2 regions of the Kitasatospora arboriphila genome follow, and region 1 is predicted to be linked to the other one. Evidence: riboswitches for the same ligand, from Rfam matches in the RefSeq annotation. Region 1 holds a riboswitch; the other holds the start of a gene.
The links. A riboswitch is a leader RNA that binds a small molecule or an ion and turns the genes downstream of it on or off. The one in region 1 is predicted to bind cyclic di-AMP.
Positions count from the first base shown of each region.

Region 2: it holds a riboswitch for cyclic di-AMP, as region 1 does, so the genes downstream of both, ABD353_RS29370 (C40 family peptidase) here and ABD353_RS33190 (transglycosylase family protein) in region 1, are expected to answer to the same signal.

Region 1 is NZ_BAAALD010000101.1:2,585-9,558, reverse strand. Features, by position in the region: gene ABD353_RS33200 (glycoside hydrolase family 6 protein) at 1-241, opposite strand, end outside; gene ABD353_RS33195 (pectate lyase family protein) at 755-1,717, shown strand; gene ABD353_RS33190 (transglycosylase family protein) at 1,842-3,002, opposite strand; cyclic di-AMP (ydaO/yuaA leader) riboswitch at 3,004-3,155, opposite strand; gene ABD353_RS33185 (hypothetical protein) at 3,647-4,348, opposite strand; gene ABD353_RS33180 (MFS transporter) at 4,428-5,867, opposite strand; gene ABD353_RS33175 (LysR family transcriptional regulator) at 5,964-6,875, shown strand.
Region 2 is NZ_BAAALD010000075.1:28,449-35,422, reverse strand. Features, by position in the region: gene ABD353_RS29375 (CocE/NonD family hydrolase) at 1-741, shown strand, start outside; gene ABD353_RS29370 (C40 family peptidase) at 693-1,760, opposite strand; cyclic di-AMP (ydaO/yuaA leader) riboswitch at 1,771-1,959, opposite strand; gene ABD353_RS29365 (C40 family peptidase) at 2,319-3,347, opposite strand; gene ABD353_RS29360 (NYN domain-containing protein) at 3,539-4,900, opposite strand; gene ABD353_RS29355 (hypothetical protein) at 5,127-5,399, opposite strand; gene ABD353_RS29350 (rhomboid family intramembrane serine protease) at 5,548-6,393, shown strand; gene ABD353_RS29345 (Lrp/AsnC ligand binding domain-containing protein) at 6,390-6,671, shown strand; gene ABD353_RS29340 (aminotransferase class V-fold PLP-dependent enzyme) at 6,742-6,974, opposite strand, start outside.

The DNA of each region.
Region 1 (6,974 bases):
GGTACGAGCCCATCTTCGCCATGGCGAGCGCGTTGCCCCAGTCGCCCGCCCCGAGGTCGGCGGCGGCCTGATGCAGGGCCTTGCTGTCGAGGTCGACGTAGAAGCTGGTGCCGGGGCCGGGTGCCCGGCCCGCGGCCCGGTCGCTGCCGGGGGCGGCGGACGCGGTGGCGGGCAGGCAGCAGACCGCGGCGGCGGCGACGGCGGCGCTCGCGGCCGCGATTCGACGGCGTGGGCGGGACACGTGCGGCTCCTAGGGCTGGCGTACGGGCTGCGCAGGGCGAGGGTGCGGGCGACTCGTGGGAGCGCTCCCAAGCGCGAGGGAAGTTCTAGTCGCAGCCGTCCGCCGCGTCAAGGCTCCGCGCAGGACGGGTGGTTGGGCGCCGGGCCGGCAGGCGTGCGGGGCTCCGGGCGCCCTCGGGATGTTTGCGGCCGAGTCGTTCACTCCGCTGAATCCGCTGCCTGGGCCTGCGGGCGTCGAGGAGGCGCGCTGCGATCAATGTTCCGCTGTGTCACAGGCATTGACGCACTGTCAGGTTCGCGCCTACGGTCTGGCCATGGATGAAACCATCGTTCATTGATGTGAACGTCGATGGTTGACTCCGGGGTCGCCCCCGCCCGTGCGGATCGTCCGGGCCCGACCCCGCCCCCCGTCCGCCGTGCGGTGTCGAGCAGGCCTGCCGCCGCCCGCCGGGCGGTACCCCCCACCCGTCCTATCGAGGGACTGATTGTCATAATCGCAACAGTTCGACGTGCCGTGCCCGGACGCCGGGCGCTGGCCGCCGCCGTCGGCGCCGTGCTGGCCGCCGGCCTCACCGCCACCACCGCCGGGCCGGCGCAGGCCGCCGCCTACGAGAGCTCCCCGTACGGCTACGCCGCCGGCACCACCGGCGGCGCCGGCGGCAGCCGCACCACCGTCACCACCCTGGCCGCGCTGAGGACCGCGGTGGCCGGCAGCGCCGCCAAGACCGTGTACGTCTCCGGCACCATCGCGCTCGCCGGGCAGGTGGACGTCGGCTCCAACACCAGCGTCATCGGCGTCGGCGCGGGCTCCGGCCTCACCGGCGGCGGACTGCGGGTCAAGAACGCCACCAACGTGGTGCTCCGGAACCTGAACATCAGCAAGGCCGTCGGCACCGACGCCATCACCGTCCAGGCCTCCACCAAGGTCTGGGTGGACCACAACGACCTGTCCTCCGACCGCAGCCACGGCAAGGACTACTACGACGGCCTGGTGGACATCACGCACGGCTCGGACAACATCACCGTCTCCTGGAACAAGTTCCACGACCACTACAAGGTCAGCCTGGTCGGCCACTCCGACGGCAACGCCGCCGAGGACACCGGCAAGCTGCACGTCACCTACGGCCACAACTGGTTCGACAACGTCAACTCGCGGCTGCCCAGCGTCCGTTTCGGCACCGCCCACGTCTACAGCAACTACTTCGGCAACGTCGGCGACAGCGCCGTCCACTCGCGGATGGGCGCCCAGGTGCTGGTCGAGCGGAACGCCTTCGCCGGCTCCTTCGAGTCCGTCACCACCACCGGGGACAGCAAGACCGACGGCTACGCCAACCTGTTCCGCAACGACCTCGGCTCGACCACCACCGACATCACCCGGACCGGCAGCTTCACCGCCGCGCCCTACGCCTACGACCCGACCGGCGCGGACACCGTGGCGGCCGTGGACACCGCGGGCGCCGGCACAGGCCGGATCTGACGCCGGACCGGTGCGGCACCGGCCGGACCCGGTGCCGGCCGGATCCGACGCCGGAACAGCAGGACGCCGGCGGTCCCGGGAGCGTCCCGGGGCCGCCGGCGTCGGTGCGCCTGCGGTGCCGCTGTTACTTGATCTTCAGGACCTGGCCGGGCTTGATGAGGTTCGGGTCCTGGCCGATGGTGCCCTCGTTGCCGTCGTAGACCTGCTTCCAGCCGCCGAGCTTGTTCTTGTCGGAGATGTCGGAGAGCGTGTCGCCGGCCGCCACCGTGTACGTGTCGGGCTGCGCGGCGGGCGTGGTGGCCTGCGGAGCCGGGGTGGCCGTGGTGGCCGTGGTGGCCGTGGTGGCGGCCGGGTCGGCGGTGGTGCCCGGGCCGGTGGTGGCCGGCGCGGTGGTGCTCGGGGCCGGCGTGCCGGGGGTGGTGGCCGGCGCGGTGGTCGCGCCGGGGGTGACCGGCTGGCCCGTGATCGGGTCGATGACCGGGGGCGCGGCGTCCGGTGCGGCGGTGCCCGGGGCGGGCGTGCCGGGGGCCGTGGTGGTGCCCGGCACCGGGGCGGTCGTGGTGCCGGTCGGGTCGGGGGTGACCGGGAGGCCCGTGATCGGGTCGATGGTCGGAGGCGTGGTGGCGTTGCCCTGTGCGGCGGGCAGGGTCGGCGCGGTGGTGGCCTGGCCCGGCGCCGTGGACTGGCTCTGGGCGGTCGGGGCCGTCGGGCCGGTGTAGTAGTCGTAGATCTCCTGGCTGGTCGTCCAGTACCACTGACCGTCCACCAGGTACCAGTAGACGCCGCTGGCGTCCCGGCCCTGCATGCCGGTGAAGACCGGCGCCGAGGCGCCGCGGTCGGTCGGCGCGGTGGTGGCGGCCGGCGCCGTCGAGCCCTGGGAGTCCTGGTCGACCGTCTCCGGCTTGCCCTCGCCGGTGAGGCCCGCGGACTTGCCGCAGTTGCCCCAGGCCTTCGCGCCGCGGTCTTCCAGGACGCGCTCTGCGACGGCGATCTGCTCCTCCTTGGTGGCCCGGTCGGGCGTGGAGGCGAACTTGTCGCCGCCGTAGGCGACCCAGGTGCGCAGGTCGAGCTGGAGGCCGCCGTACTCGCCGTTGCCGACGCTCTTGCCCCAGTTGCCCGCGCTGGCGCACTGGGCCACCGCGTCCCAGGTGGTGACCGGGGCGGCGTGGGCGCCCGTCGCGGTGAGCAGCGGGATCGCCAGACCCGCACCTGCCACACCTGCGGCCGCGACGGCGCGCTCGGTCTGGGTGGGGCGGCGGTGACGGCCCGAGCCGATGAAACCCATCGAGTTCCCTCTCCGCACGCCTGCGAGGTGAGCTGTCGGGTTCGGACCGGGAGGTGGCCCGGCCGCACTGAGGCGGCTTCACCCCTAGCCGTGTGGGGGCGGCGTCGAAACTGGGTCCCCCGTCCCTGCCCAGGGTCTGGTCGGTGACCCGGTCGACGCGGTGGGCAGGGTTCGGCGTGCCGCGCCTCGGGCGCCCGTGCTGTCGGGCTGAGGTGGACATTAGAGGGATCATCACTGCGATAACAAGCCAGCATCCCGAACATCACACAATCATCACGAGTGCTTCGGTGCCGCATGCGTGCATTTCGGCCGCACGCCGCCCCGCGCGCCACTGCCCGCCCGCGCGGCGCCGCAGGTCGCGGGGGGCGGCAGCGGCCCTGACGTGTCCGCGGCGGCGCGGATCGGACGAATTCCGTGGAAATTCCCTGGGAAATTCCCGGTGGCATTTCTGTGCGGCGGGGCGGCGAAGTCGGCCGAAAATGCACGCATGCGGGGCCCGGCGGGTCCGCCGCCGGGCCCCGCCGGGACGATCACGGCACGAACCGAGGGTCCGGCGCGGACCGGAACGGAAGGTTCGGGTCCGCCGGGCGCCCGCGGCGGCCATCCGTTCGTGTCGGAACGGGGATCGCGCGGCGGGTGTCCGCTCAGCCCTCCGCGGGCCAGCAGGCCCGCACGTCGGCGGCCTCCGCCGCGGTCAGCGGCCGGTGGCCGAACACGACGTCGTCCTCGTCGAAGGACCACTCGGCGTACATCAGCAGCACCGACCGGCCGTCGCCCTCCCACAGCACCGCCCGGCGGCCCAGATCGCCCTGGGCGGACCACTCCACGTACCGCAGCGGACCGCGGCGGACGCTGCAGCGGTCGACGGAGGCGCCCTCCGGAGGGAACAGGCCGGCGACCGAACCGGCCGAGGACGGCGCCCAGCGCTCCCGCACCTCCGTCAGCCGCACCACCTCCTCGACCGCGACGCGCACCCAGGCCCCGCCCGGGCGGGCGTCGGCCACCGCCAGCGGGGTGCAGCGGACCAGGGCGTGCTCCGGCAGCCCGTCCGGGTCGTCGGGCACCCCGTTCAGCGCCGTCGCGGCCGGAGCGAACAGGCACCAGAACGGCCCCTCGACGAGCAGCGGACCGTCCAGCCCGAGCATCCGCTCCTCGCCGGCCACCGGCATCCGGTCGGTCTGCGCGACGCCCCGCCCCTCGTACGGCGACTCGGCGCAGTCGGGATCGGGCCAGCGGGCGAGGGCGGTTCCGGCGGCCGCCGCCCACGCGGGCGCGGGCGAGGCGGACCAGGCGCGGCGCGGCGCACAGCCGCAACCGGCGCCCGCCACGGAGACGATGAGGGTCATGCCCGCATGGTGGCAAACCGGCCGGAGCCCGCGCCCCGCGGGGCGCCCCACCGCCCCGGCCGCGGGCCCGTACGGGCCGTCAGGCCGCCTCGGTGGCGGGCGCCGGTGCGGGAGCGGGCCGCTCGGCGGCCGGCCGGCCGCGCAGACCGGCGAGGACGGCGAGCGCGGCGAGCAGCACCGGCACGGCGACCACCCGGAGCCCGGTGGCCATGCCCGCGGTGAACTCGGCCGGGCCGTGGGCCGCGCCGCCGGTACGGGAGGCGAGCACCGTGCCGACCACGGCCACGCCGAGCGCCGCACCCAGCTCCCGGGCCGCGGTGTTCAGCCCGGCACCCAGCCCGGCCTGCCCGGGCGGGAGTTCGGAGACCACGGCGTGGGTCAGGCCCGGGGCGGACAGCCCCATGCCGGCCGAGAGCAGCAGCAGCCACAGCGCGTACACCGGGTACGGGGTGCCCGGGCCCGCGGTGGAGACGCCCAGCAGCCCGGCGCCGATCAGCGCCAGCCCGCCGCCGGCCACCCACCGCACCCCGTGCCGGGCCTGCAACCGCCCGGCGAAGCGCGGCACCAGCGCCATGCCGACGGTCAGCGGCACGATCGCGAAACCGGTGCGGGCCGGCGAGTAGCCCTTGGCGTACTGCAGGAACTGCGAGTTGACGAAGAACAGCGCGAACAGGCCGAAGAACGAGGCCGCCGTGCCCAGCACCGCGGCCCGCAGCCGCCGCGAACGGAACACCCGCGGGTCGACCAGCGGCCGCCGCGCCACCAGGCCGTACCGGGTGAAGGCCGCCAACAGGGCGGCGCCGAGCGCGAATCCGACCAGCACGGGCACCGAGAGCCAGCCGTGCGAAGGGCCCTCGATGATGCCGTACAGCACGGCGGCGGTGCCGGCGACGAGCAGGGCCGACCCGGCCGGGTCGGGGGAGGCGGCGTGCCGCGGCAGCTCGGGGACGGTGCGCAGCACCGCCGCCGCGAGCAGGACGGACAGCGGCACCATCGCCCAGAACAGCGCCTGCCAGGGCAGGAACTGCGCGGTCAGGCCGCCGCCGACGTTGCCGGCCAGCCCGCCGAGCCCGACCGCGAGGGTCCACGAGGCGAGGGCCTGGACGCGCCGCTCGGGGCCGGCCAGGTGGACGAGGACCGCCATGGTGGCGGGCATGACGAGGGCGGCACCGGCGCCGGAGACCGCGCGGCCCGCGATCAGCGCGGCCACCGAGCCGAGCGAGCCGCCCGCGGCGCTCAGGCAGGCGCCGGAGGCGAACAGTGCGAGGCCGACGAGCAGCGCCCGCCGCCGCCCCCACCGGTCGCCGCAGGCGCCGGCCGGGATCAGCAACCCGGCGAAGACGATGACGTAGGCGTCGACCGTCCACAGCAGGGCGCCGGGGGAGGGGTGCAGGGCGGAGGCCGCGAGCTGGGGGATCATCAGGTTGATCGCGGCGACCATGCTCTGGGCGACGAGCACGCAGGCGCACATCGCGAAGAGGGTGGACCGGCGGAGGGCCGGTGGGGCGCTTTTGGACATGACGGACGGGCTCCTTCCGGAGCAGAGGCGTCTGGGTTCCCGTCCACGCTAGGCGGATGCTTGGATTGCTTCCAGTGCATGTTTCGCAAGAGAGGAATGCGTCCAGTGCAATCCGGAATGGACCTCAACCTGCTGGTGGCGCTGGACGTCCTGCTGGAGGAGTGCAGCGTCTCCGGGGCGGCGGCCCGGCTGCACCTCTCCGAGCCGGCGATGAGCCGCACCCTGGGCAGGATCCGCAAGGCCCTCGGCGACCCCGTGCTCGTCCGGGCCGGCCGCTCGATGGTGCCGACCCCGCACGCGCTGGCCCTCCACGCGGAGGTCCGGGCGGTCGTGGAGCGCGCCCGCGGACTGTTCAGTGCCGCCGGGCAGGTCGACCTGCGCACCCTCGACCGGACGTTCACCGTGCTCGCGCACGACGCCTTCGCCGCCGCGCACGCCGCCGCACTGTTCGCCCGCACCGCGGCGCAGGCGCCCGGCGTCCGCCTGCGGTTCCTCGGCGAGAGCCACGTGGACGCGCCCGCCCTGCGCGAGGGCACCGCCGACCTGGAGGTCGGCGTGATCGACACCACCGCCCCCGAGGTGCGGGTGGAACAGCTCTACGAGGACCGGATGCTGGCCGTCGTCCGGCCCGGCCACCCGCTGCTCGACGGGCCGCCGACCCCGGAACGGTTCGCGGCCGGCCGGCACCTCGGCGTCTCCCGCCGCGGCCGCCTGCACGGACCGATCGACACCGCACTCGCCGAACTCGGCCTCTCCCGCACGGTGGTGGGCACCGTGGCGACCTACCCGGCGGCACTCTTCGTGCTCCGGAGCACCGACCTGGTCGGCCTCACCACCACGCGCAGCCGCGGCCTCGCCGAGGCGCTCGGACTGGTGACGGTCGACATCCCGCTCGACCTTCCGGCCCTGCCGTTCGGCCTGGCCTGGCACCCGCGGCACGACGCCGACCCGGCGCACGCGTGGCTGCGGGGCTGCATCCGCGAGATGCTCGCCGGCGAGGGGCTCTGAGCCGGCCGGGATTTGTACGCGGGCCGTATCCGCATCGCGCAGTTCGCCAGCCTCCGGCCGGGAGGTGCCCCTGGTGGGTTGAGCCCGCGGGCGTGGTGG
Region 2 (6,974 bases), on a different contig from region 1:
TGGATGAACGAGTCGGTGCCGCCCGCCCCCTCCTACGCCAACCGGCCCGGCCGCTGGATCGGCGACGACGGCTGGCCCTCCCCCGACGTCCGCGAGGTGCACTACGGACTCGACGACGCGCTGCGCACCGCCGGGACGCCCTCCGGCGAGCGCTTCGTCCCCGTCCGCTCCCCGCAGCACACCGGCATCGACGCCGGGGCGCTCCGGCCGGCCGGCGGCGCGGCCGACCTGCCACCGGACCAGCGCGAGGAGGACGGCCGCTCGGTCTGCTTCGACTCCGTGCCGCTGCCGGAGCCCGAGGAACTGCTCGGCGGACCGGCGCTGCGGCTGCGGGTGCGCTGCGACGGCCGCCACGGGCAGGTCGCCGCCCGGCTCTGCGACGTGGCACCGGACGGATCGTCCACGCTGGTCACCCGGGGTGCGGCGGCGCTGGCCGGCGGCACCGGCCCGGTCGAGGTGGAGGTGGAGCTCGCCCCGGTCGCGCACGCCTTCCCCGCCGGGCACCGGATCCGGCTGGCGCTCTCCTCGGCGTACTGGCCCTGGCTGTGGCCGGTCGCGGAGACCGGTGGCTTCGAGGTGGACCCGGGCGGCTCGGTGCTGACGCTGCCGGTGCGGCACCTGGCGGCGGGCGCCGGCCGCGGGCCCGGCCCCACAGGGGGAGCCGGGCCCGCGGGGAGCCGCCGGACGGGCCGTCAGACCCGGACGATCGCCGAGATCGGCATGGCCGTCGCCGAGACGTAACGGACGACCGCACCGGTGTGCGGCGCGTGGATGACCTGCCCGCCGCCCACGTACATGCCGACGTGGTGCTGGTCGCCGTAGTAGATCACCAGGTCGCCGGGCTTGGCGTTGGCGATGTTGGTGCCGATGTTGGTGCCCGCGCCGGCCTGGGACTGCGAGGTGCGCGGGATCGAGACGCCGGCCTTGCCGTACGCCCACTGCATCAGACCGGAGCAGTCGAAGGTGCTCGGGCCGGTCGCACCGTACACGTACGGGGCGCCCAGCGCGGACTTGACGGCCGCGATCGCCTTGGCGGTGTACGAGCCCGAGGGCACGTCCACACTGCCGAGGTCGGGACGGGCGGTGTCCCGCGAGGCGCGGTCCGCGGAGGACTTGGCCGCGGAGGCCGCCTTCGCCTCGGCCGCGGCGAGGTCGTCCTTCTCCTTCTGCGTGAGGGTGTTCAGCAGGGCGCTGGCCTTGGCCAGCTTGTCCTGGAACTCCTCCTTCTTGGCCTTCAGCGCGCGGGTGCTGGTGTCCAGCTCGGCGAGCTTGTGCTCGGCCTCGACCTTCTGGCCGTCCAGCTTGGCCTGCTCGGCCTTGAAGGACTTGAGGGTGTCGGCCTGGGTGGCGCTCATCCGGCTGACCGCGCCGGCCTGGCCCAGGAACTCGCCCGGGTTGCTGGAGAGCATCAGCTGGACGGTCGGCGAGATGCCGCCGTCGCGGTACTGCTGGGCCGCGACCTCGGCGAGGCGGCCCTGGACGCCGCTGACCTCCGCCTGCTGGCGGGCGACCTGGTCCTGCAGCTGGGTGACCTGCTTCTGCAGGTCCTGCTGCTTCTGCTCGGCCGCGAGGTAGGCCTCGTTGGAGGCCTCGGCCTGCTCGTTGAGCTGGTCGACCTGGGCCGCGACCTGCTCCTTGGTGGGGGTCGGGTCCGCGTGCGCGCCGGTCTGCGAGGAGAGGGCCACCGCAGTGGCGGCTGCCGCAGTCAGGATCGAGGCACGGGTACGGCCGACGGGCTTGGGACGACGATGGGACGCCACGAAGGCGGACTCCTTCTTCCTCACACCGCCTACCGGGTGAGCTGACGGGTTCGGGCCGGAAGCATTGCCCTACGACGCCTCACGCCCGCACCCGCCCGTCCGCGGTCCGACCGCGGCCCGGCCGGCGCGGCCGACCTGACGCCGATTCACCCCGGGGGAAACGTGGTTCCCCGGCTCCGTTCGACAGCACCCCCGCAGGGGCTCCCCGTGGACGGTCGGGACCGTCCTGCTGCGTCGCGGACTCGGCGGCGACCACCGCCGCCGCCCGGGTTGGGCGAACCACTGTGCGGTGATCCGTGGGGATGACCCTAGTAACCGATCCGTGATCCGTTCAAATCCTTGTCAGAAAAACGACGGGGAAATGTTGTCGTGAAAATGTGATTGCGACCGCCGGTGACCGGTAATCCACGCTCGGCTGACGCGATGTCACCCGTCGGCGGACAAAACGCGACGCCCGGGCGTGTCGGAGATCACACGGTGATCGCGACGCGCCCGGGCGTGTCATGCGGCATCAGAAACGCCGCAGGTGAGGCTTATGTCCGAATTGCTACTGGAGGGTCAGACGCGGCGGATCGTCTTGATCGGCAGGGTGTCGGCGTCCATCACCTTCACCACGTCGCCGGTGTGCGGCGCGTGGACGACGAGGCCGTTGCCGATGTACATGCCGACGTGGTGCGCGTCCGAGTAGTAGATGACGAGGTCACCCGGCTGGGCGTCGGCCAAGGAGGGTACCCGGGCGCCGACGCTCGCCTGCGACTGCGAGGTGCGCGGCAGCGACACGCCGGCCTTGGCGTACGCCCACACCATCAGACCGGAGCAGTCGAAGGAGTTCGGGCCGGTGGCGCCCCAGACGTACGGGGTGCCGCGCTTGCCCATCGCCGCGGCGACCGCGGTGGCCGCGTAGCCGGAGGCCGGCGGCAGGCTGCCCAGGTCGTAGCGGCTGTCGCCGCGCGAGGCGCGGTCGGTGCCGAGGACCGCGGCGCGCTCGGCGGCGGTCAGCGTGCTCAGCAGGCTCTGGGCCTCGGAGAGCTTCTTCTGGACCTCCGACTTGGCGTCGTTCAGGACCTGGGTGGAGCGGTCCAGCTCGGACAGGATGGCGGCGGCCTCCTGCTTCTGCTGGTCCAGCCGGCGCTGCTGGTCCCGCAGGCCCTTCAGCGTCGAGGCCTGGGTGTCGGTGGCCTGCTCGTTGCTGGACGCCTTCGCGAGGTAGTTGTCCGGGTTCGAGGAGAGCATCAGCGCGACCGTCGGGTCGACGCCGCCGGTGCGGTACTCGTCGGCCGCGACCGCGGACAGGCCCGACGCCACCTGGGAGAGCTGCTCCTGGCTGCGGGCGATCTGGTCCTGCAGCTGGTCGGCCTGCTTGCGGAGCTGGTCGGCCCGCTCCTTGGCGCCGTTGTACTTCTCGGCCGCCTGCTCCTGCTCCTCGAGCAGCTTGTCGACCTGGACCTTCACCTCGTCCTTGCTCGGCTTCGCCGGCGCGGCATGCGCGGCGGCCTGGGCCGACAGGGCGACCGCGGTCGCGGCGGCAGCGGTGAGCACGGTGACCCGCGCGCGGCTCGGCTGCTTGGGACGGCGGTGGGAGGCCAAGGGACTAGCTCCTTCTTCCTGCTGGACTCACCCGATCGGGTGGACGTCCGGAAAATAGGTTTGACGCCAGACCCTAGTGAAGATCCGCCCCCTGCGCCACTCCCGTGCCGGGCGAACTTGGCGCGGAACGCTGGATTTCACCACCCCGACACAACCCCGCCACCATGCCCTCCACCTGGGCCGACGACCCGTCAGGGCCGGGCGAGCCGGTTGAGCAGCAGGATCGACGCGACCGGGCGTGCACCGGCCTTCCGTACGCCGTCCGCAACCTCCCGATCCGTGGAGACCACCACGACCGGCCGGCCCTGCGGCTCGGCCCGCACCAGGCGGCGGATCAGCTCGTCCGCGGTCTCCCCGGTGCGGCTGAAGCGCACCCGGACCCCGCGCGGCGGCGCCATGATCACCGGGACGTCGAGGTCCTGCCCGTCGAAGACGCAGGTGACCTCGGCCTGGGTGCGCTGCGCGAGCATCGCCAGACCGCCCAGCAGCCGCATCCGCTGCTGCTCCAGCGGCAGCGTCGGATACCCGGTCTTGGTCACGTTGTAGCCGTCGACGACCAGGTGCACCTGAGGGATCGCCAGCAGCTGGTCGAGCAGTGCGGGGTCGTCCTCCGCCAGACCGCGGCGCGCCACGTCGTGCGGGTTGGCCGAGCCCGGCTCGACCGCCTCCACCAGGTCGGCCGGGCGCAGCTGCGCCACCGGCAGCGCCAGCTCGCGCTGCAGGCCCTGCGCCGACTGCAGCACCGTGTCGAGCAGCAGCCGCAGCCGCATGTCCTCCACGCTGCGGCCCTCGCGCGCCGACCGCCGGCCGGCCTCCGCGGCCGTCTCCAGCTCGGTGATCCGGTGCCGCAGCCGCCGGGCCTCGCCGTCCGCCGCACTGCGCTCGGCGGCCGCGGCGGCCCGCGCCGCCTCCAGCTCGGTCGCCAGCTTGCGGGCCTCGGCCTGCGCCCGCCGGGTGTCGCTCTCCAGGCTCCGGACGCGCTTGCGCAGCGACTCCGCCTCCCGGCGCACGCCCTCCGACTCGGCGCGGTGCCGGTCCAGGTCCGCGCGGGCGGCGGCGCGCACCTCCGTCAGTTCGGCCTGCAGCTTCTCCACCACCCGGGCGGCCTCGGCGGCGGCGCCCTCGGCGTCCGCCCGCTCGACCTCGTCGCCCGCCTCGACCACCAGCCGGCTCCAGCCGGCCGGGCGCAGCAGGTAGGCGGCGGCGGCCACGTCCATCGGGTCGGCGGCGGCCGGCACCGCGCCGGACTCCAGCGCCTTCACCAGGTCGGGCTGGCCGAGCCGCAGCCGATCGGCTATCCGGACGCGGAAGACCGGCTCCGCGTCCAGCGCCGCGGCCAGCGCGGTCGCCGCGTACTTGGCGCGCCGGGCCGGGGTGAACTTGGCGTACGGGCGCAGACCCGCGGGCAGTTCGCCGGGCGGGATGGCGCCGAGCGCGTCGGCGGCGATGCCCACGACCCGGCGGCGGACCCCTTCGGGCAGCGGCCGGTCCAACTGCTCGGACGGTGCGTCCCCGGCCGCGGGCTCCTGCCCGGCCCCGGCGGCGTCCGGCAGCTCCGCGTCCGCGGCGGGCTGCTGCCCCTGCGGCTCGGCCGGCCCGCTCGCTGCGTCCACCACGTCCTCGGCTCCGATTCTGGTCCCCGGGCCCGCGGCCGGTGGCCGCTGCCCTCGAAATGCACCGCTCTGTGCAATTGTCCCGTCTACCGTGCCCAGCCGGGCACCGCGCCACACACCCCGGCGGCGCCAGGGGCTCCACCGGGGTGTGTCGGAAGCGCGAGGCTCAGGCCTTCGGCTCGTCCTCGGCCGGCTGCTCGTCGGCGCCGGCGCCGGGGCGGGCCACCAGCTCCACCTGGTCGACCGCGTTGCACCAGCGGCAGCGGACCGACTCCAGGGTCTCGCTGAGCACCTCGGTCTCCTCCACCTTGGACTCGCCGCCGAGGTCGAAGTGGAGGTACTCCACCACCCGGGCCGAGCGCGTCACGTCGAAGCGGGTGAGGTTCCCGCAGAGCGTGCAGCGCCAGCGGGTCTCGGCGGTGGGGGCGGCGATGGTCATCGGAGGTCCTCTCGGATGGTCCGGGTCCGGTCCTCCAAGCCTATTGCGTGCGGCTCTTCCGGCGGTCACCGGTCCTGAAGGGCGGACAGGTCACCCGCTTGCTGCACCCGCGGTGTCACCGCGGGTGCACCGAGGAATGCTCGCTGTCATGGCCGTCCCCGCCCCCGTCCCCGCCCCCGTGCGCGCAGCGGCGGGCCGGGACGCCGCCGCGCCGGCGCGCACGCCGGTCGTCACCTACGCGCTGATCGCGCTGAGCGCCCTCGTCCTGCTGGCCGGCCCGAGCTTCGGCCTCAATCCGCGGTACGGCACCGGCAACGCCCGCGTCTGCGCGGAGCAGCGCTTCGAGCAGCACTGGGGGGCCGTCCCCGCGGAGCTGCTCGCCAACCGGCCCCTGGACGCCGGCCGGCTGGCGACGCTGCCCCCGGCGGTGCCCGGCTGCACCGTCCCTCCCACCCCGCACAAGATCCCCTTCCTGTCGGTGCTCAGCTCGCTGTTCGTCCACGCGGGCTGGCTGCACCTGGTGGGCAACCTGCTCTTCCTCTACGTCTTCGGCCCGGACGTGGAGGAGCGCCTCGGACGGCTGCGCTTCCTCCTCTTCTATCTGGGCATCGGCTACCTGGCGACGTATGGCTGGGCACTGGCGGAGTCGGACTCCACGGAGTCGGTGCGGGCACTGGTCGGCGCCTCGGGGGCGATCGCCGGGGTGCTCGGCGGGTACCTGCGGTGCTATCCGCGGGCCCGGGTCACCGCGTTGGTGCCGGTGCTGTTCTTCCTGCCGCTGCGGTTCCCGGCCTGGCTGGTGCTCGGCCTGTGGTTCGCCCTGCAGTGGTGGCCGGTGGGCCCCGCGGTGCCGGGCGTGGCCTACCTGGTGCACGTGATCGGCTTCAGCGCGGGGTGGCTGCTCGCGCGCCCGGTGCGGCCCCGGACAGGGCAGACGCGCCGCCTGACGGCGGATACGCTGGGCGGAACCCCACACACAGGAGCCGAAGAGTGATCACCGCGATCGTCCTCATCAAGACCAGCGTCGACCGGATCCCCGAGATCGCCGAGGCGATCGCCGCGATCGAGGGCGTCAGCGAGGTCTACTCGGTGACCGGCAGCTACGACCTGGTGGCGATGGTCCGCGTCCGGCAGCACGAGGACCTCGCCGAGGTGATCCCCGGTCAGGTCAACAAGGTCCCGGGCGTCGAGCACACCGAGACCCAGATCGCCTTCCGCACCTACTCCCAGCACGACCTGGAAGCCGCCTTCGCCCTCGGCCTCGACGAGTAGGTAGGAGGGGCAGCACCCCCAGGGGCGCGTGCGCGGTTCCCCGCGCCCCTGAGTGCGTACCCCGAACGTCTCAGGCGGCCCGGTCGGTGTCCGCGACGCAGCGGCCGCCCTCGTTGCGGTAGGACCAGCGGGCGCCGTCGGTGACCAGCTCGCGGACGGCGGCCAGGAAGCGGTCCACGTGCTCCTCCGGGGTGCCCGCGCCGAAGCTGACCCGGATCGCGTTGAGGCTCCGCTCCCCCGGCAGCGACGGCTCCGGCGCGCCGCACGCGGACGGCGCCGCCTCCTCCCCGCCGAGCAGCGTCC